DNA from 2 places in the Streptomyces sp. NBC_01077 genome. Region 2 is predicted to be linked to the other one. Evidence: riboswitches for the same ligand, from Rfam matches in the RefSeq annotation. Region 2 holds a riboswitch; the other holds the start of a gene.
The links. Region 2 has a riboswitch for ZMP and ZTP ahead of OG462_RS39355 (bifunctional 5,10-methylenetetrahydrofolate dehydrogenase/5,10-methenyltetrahydrofolate cyclohydrolase). Riboswitches for the same ligand answer to the same signal wherever they lie in the genome.
Positions count from the first base shown of each region.

Region 1: another riboswitch for ZMP and ZTP. It lies ahead of glyA (serine hydroxymethyltransferase); the one in region 2 lies ahead of OG462_RS39355 (bifunctional 5,10-methylenetetrahydrofolate dehydrogenase/5,10-methenyltetrahydrofolate cyclohydrolase).

Region 1 covers NZ_CP108669.1:5,922,446-5,924,640, reverse strand. The annotation lists gene glyA (serine hydroxymethyltransferase) at 1-916, opposite strand, end outside; ZMP/ZTP riboswitch at 990-1,080, opposite strand; gene rocD (ornithine--oxo-acid transaminase) at 1,263-2,195, shown strand, end outside.
Region 2 covers NZ_CP108669.1:8,790,085-8,792,279, reverse strand. The annotation lists gene OG462_RS39355 (bifunctional 5,10-methylenetetrahydrofolate dehydrogenase/5,10-methenyltetrahydrofolate cyclohydrolase) at 7-861, opposite strand; ZMP/ZTP riboswitch at 890-998, opposite strand; gene OG462_RS39350 (GAF domain-containing protein) at 1,091-2,195, shown strand, end outside.

The DNA.
Region 1 (2,195 bases), 2.9 Mb from region 2:
GGAGCGCCTCGGCGAGGGCCTTGGCGTTGGCGACGACGGCGTGGGCGTAGTCGCGGAAGGAGGGCTGGGAGGCCTCGCGGAGAGCGACGGCGATGGCCGCGGTGGTCTGGTTGTGCGGGCCGCCCTGGAGGCCGGGGAAGACGGCCTTGTCGAGGGCCTTGGCGTGCTCCTCGCGGGACATGAGCATGGCGCCGCGCGGGCCGCGGAGGGTCTTGTGGGTGGTCGTGGAGATGACGTCCACGTACGGGACCGGGGACGGGTGGGCGCCGCCCGCGATGAGGCCGGCGATGTGGGCGACGTCGGCGACGAGCACTGCACCGGACTCACGGGCGATCTCGCCGAAGGCGGCGAAGTCGATCGTGCGGGGCAGCGCGGTGCCGCCGCAGAAGATCACCTTGGGGCGTTCCTTGAGGGCCAGCTCGCGGACCTCGTCGAAGTCGACGAGACCCGTGTCCTGGCGGACGCCGTACTGGACGCCGCGGAACCACTTGCCGGTGGCGGAGACGCCCCAGCCGTGGGTGAGGTGGCCGCCCATGGGCAGGGCCATGCCCATGACGGTGTCGCCGGGCTCGGCGAAGGCGAGGTAGACGGCGAGGTTGGCCGGGGAGCCGGAGTAGGGCTGGACGTTGGCGTGGTCGACGCCGAAGACGGCCTTGGCGCGCTCGACGGCGAGGGTCTCGACCTGGTCGATGTTCTGCTGGCCCTCGTAGTAGCGGCGGCCGGGGTAGCCCTCGCTGTACTTGTTCTGGAGGACGGTGCCGGAGGCTTCGAGGACGGCGGCGGAGACGTAGTTCTCGCTCGGGATGAGGCGCAGGGTCTCGGCCTGGAGGCGTTCCTCGGCGCCGACGAGGGCGGCGAGCTCGGGGTCGGCGGCGGCGAGTGCGGGGTGCTGGTACTGGTGCTGCGGGACGGTCATGGTGGTGTCCTCCGGGCGACGGCGGATCCCGGGGCACTGCGTGAGAGGCGCGGCGCCACGCGGGACTTCGGTCCCGTGACGCCCAGGCGGGCGGCGTCTCGTGTGGTCTGCCGCGCACGACTCCCCCGGGGTCGCTTCCCCGTGCGCCAGTCGCCGTGCGTGTTTTCAGAGTAGCGGGTGTCTTGTCGGTCAGGCCGGATCGGGGAGCGGGGTCTGACCGACAAGACACCCGCAAAGGGCGCGCCGCGCGCGAGGTTTCCCGGTCCGGCATCCGAGCGACGATAGAAACAGGGGCCACACCCCCTCGTCGGGGTCATCCCCGAGCCGCAGGACGAACGGAGATCCCGTGTCGAGCACACAAGACGCGATCGCTTCGGCAGAGGCGCACAGCGCTCACAACTACCACCCCCTGCCGGTCGTCGTCGCTTCGGCGGACGGCGCCTGGATGACCGATGTCGAGGGGCGCCGCTATCTCGACATGCTCGCCGGATACTCGGCGCTCAACTTCGGGCACGGCAACCGGCGCCTGATCGACGCGGCGAAGGCCCAGCTGGAGCGGGTGACGCTGACCTCGCGCGCGTTCCACCACGACCGGTTCGCCGAGTTCTGCACCCGGCTCGCCGAGCTGTGCGGCAAGGAGGCGGTGCTGCCGATGAACACCGGCGCGGAGGCGGTCGAGACGGCCGTGAAGACCGCCCGGAAGTGGGGGTACGAGGTGAAGGGCGTGCCGGACGGGCACGCGAAGATCGTGGTCGCGGCGAACAACTTCCACGGCAGGACGACGACGATCGTCAGCTTCTCCACGGACCACGAGGCCCGGGACCACTTCGGTCCGTACACGCCGGGGTTCGAGATCGTGCCGTACGGGGATCTGACGGCGATGGAGGCGGCGGTCACCGAGAACACGGTGGCGGTGCTGCTGGAACCGATCCAGGGCGAGGCGGGGGTCCTGGTGCCGCCGGCCGGCTATCTGGCGGGGGTGCGGGCGCTGACGCGCCGGCGGAACGTGCTGTTCATGGCGGACGAGATCCAGTCGGGTCTGGGCCGGACGGGCCGGACGTTCGCGTGCGAGCACGAGGGTGTGGTGCCGGACGTGTACATCCTGGGGAAGGCGCTGGGCGGCGGTGTGGTGCCGGTGTCGGCGGTGGTCGCCGACCGGGAGGTGCTCGGGGTGTTCCGGCCGGGTGAGCACGGGTCGACGTTCGGCGGGAACCCGCTGGCCTGTGCGGTGGCCCTGGAGGTGATCGCGATGCTGCGGACGGGCGAGTTCCAGGAGCGG
Region 2 (2,195 bases):
CCGTGCCTACAGGCCGAGCTGGCGCTCCGCGCCCTCGACCGTCTGGGCGAGGAGAACGGCGATGGTCATGGGGCCGACACCGCCGGGGACCGGGGTGATCAGGGAGGCGCGCTCGGCGGCCGACGCGAAGTCGACGTCGCCGACGTTGCCCGGGTTGTAGCCGGCGTCGACGACGACGGCGCCGGGCTTGATGTCCGCGCCCTTGATGAAGTTCGGCCTACCGACCGCGGCCACGAGGATGTCGGCCTCGCGGACGACGGAGGAGAGGTCCTCGGTGCGGGAGTGGCAGTAGGTGACGGTGGCGTCGCGGCCGAGCAGGAGCAGACCGGCCGGCTTCCCGAGGATCGCGCTGCGGCCGACGACGACGGCGCGCTTGCCCCGGGGGTCGACGTCGTACGCGTCGAGGAGGCGCATGATGCCGCCGGGCGTGCAGGAGACGAAGCCGGGCAGACCGAAGCCCATGGCGGCGAAGGAGGCCATGGTGACGCCGTCGACGTCCTTCTCCGGGGCGATGGCCTCGAAGGCGACGCGCTCGTCGATGTGCGGGCCGACCGGGTGCTGGAGGAGGATGCCGTGGACCTCGGGGTCCTCGGAGAGCGCGGTGATCGCGGCGACGAGCTCCTCGGTCGTCGTGGCGGCGGGCAGCTCGACGTGCTTGGAGCGGATTCCGGCCTTCGCGCAGCGGTTCTGCTTCATCTTCACGTACGTCACGGAGGCCGGGTCGGCGCCGACCAGGACGGTCGCGAGACACGGGGTGACGCCGGTGCGACGGGTGATCTCGGCGGCACGGGCGGCGGTCTCCTCGACCGTACGGCGGGCGAGGGCAGTGCCGTCCATGAGGGTGGCGGTGCTGGTGGACATGGCAACTCCTGGGCGTCGTCTCTGACAGGTGATTCGCCCAGGCGCACGGCATCGGTACGGTCGCGCCGGTGGAGCACGCTCTCGCCGGGCCGCTCCCCGGTGGTGATCCACCTCGAGCGCCAGTCACGGCCCGAGCCCTACTGTACGTGAGCGGTCGGGGGCCGGTCCCGGACAGGGTGCATATGACCGGGTGCCGGGGCGCTTGTCGGCGGCGCCTCCGCGCATCACGATGAGCCCCGACGGGCCGGACGACCTCGACGAGGAGGCCGAGTTGAGCGATACGTGGATGGCCGGACGGGCGGAGGCGGCGGCCGAGACGCCCCACGGCGGCGGGGAGGCGACCGCCGCGGCTTCCTCCGCGACGGACCCGGGCCACGGGGATGCGCCCCTCGGCCACTGCCCCGGGGACAGGAGCCTCGGCCGCCGCCCCGGGGATACGAGCCTCGGTCATCGACCCGGGGATGCGAGCCTCGGGCGCCAGAGGGAGACCCTCAGCCCCGGTGAGGCGCCCCCCGGATCCTCCGGGCACGTCCGGCCGCTGGTCGCCGCGTCCTGGCGGCGTTCCGCACGCGCGCACGTGAGTCCGGACGGGGCTGCCCGGGTGGAGCTGGACGAGGACGAGCTCGCCGCGTACCGGGACGGCCATCCGCTGGCGTCGGCGATGCCGGTGATCCGGGAGCTGATGGGGGCGTACGCGACGGACGGGGAGCATCTCCTCGCGGTCTGCGACGCCGCCGGGCGGATGCTGTGGGTCGAGGGGCACCCGGCCACGCTGCGCAAGGCGCGGGGGATGAACTTCGTGGCCGGGGCCCGCTGGTCGGAGGCGGCAGCCGGAACCAACGCGCCCGGGACGGCCCTCGCCGTCGACCGGCCCGTGCAGGTGGTCGCCGCCGAGCACTTCCGGCACCCGGTGCGTGCGTGGACCTGCGCCGCCGCACCTGTGCACGATCCGCGCAGCGGACGGGTGCTCGGCGCGGTCGACATCACGGGCGGGAGGCGGCTCGCACACCCGCACAGTCTCGGATTCGTGCAGGCGGTGGCGCGGGCGGCCGAGTCGCAGCTGGCCCTTCTCGGGCCGGTCCCGGAGGCGGGCAGGCTCAGCCTCTCGGCGCTGGGCCGCGACGAGGCCCTGCTCTCGACCGGGGATCGGCGGGTCCGGCTGAGCCGCCGCCACAGCGAGATCCTGGTGCTGCTCGCGCATCGTCCGGAAGGGATCGGCGGCGAGGAACTCCTCACACTCCTCTACGAGAACGAGTCGGTCACTCCGGTGACGCTGCGGGCGGAGTTGTCCCGGCTCCGGGCGCTGCTGGGTCCGGATCTGCTGCGTTCGCGCC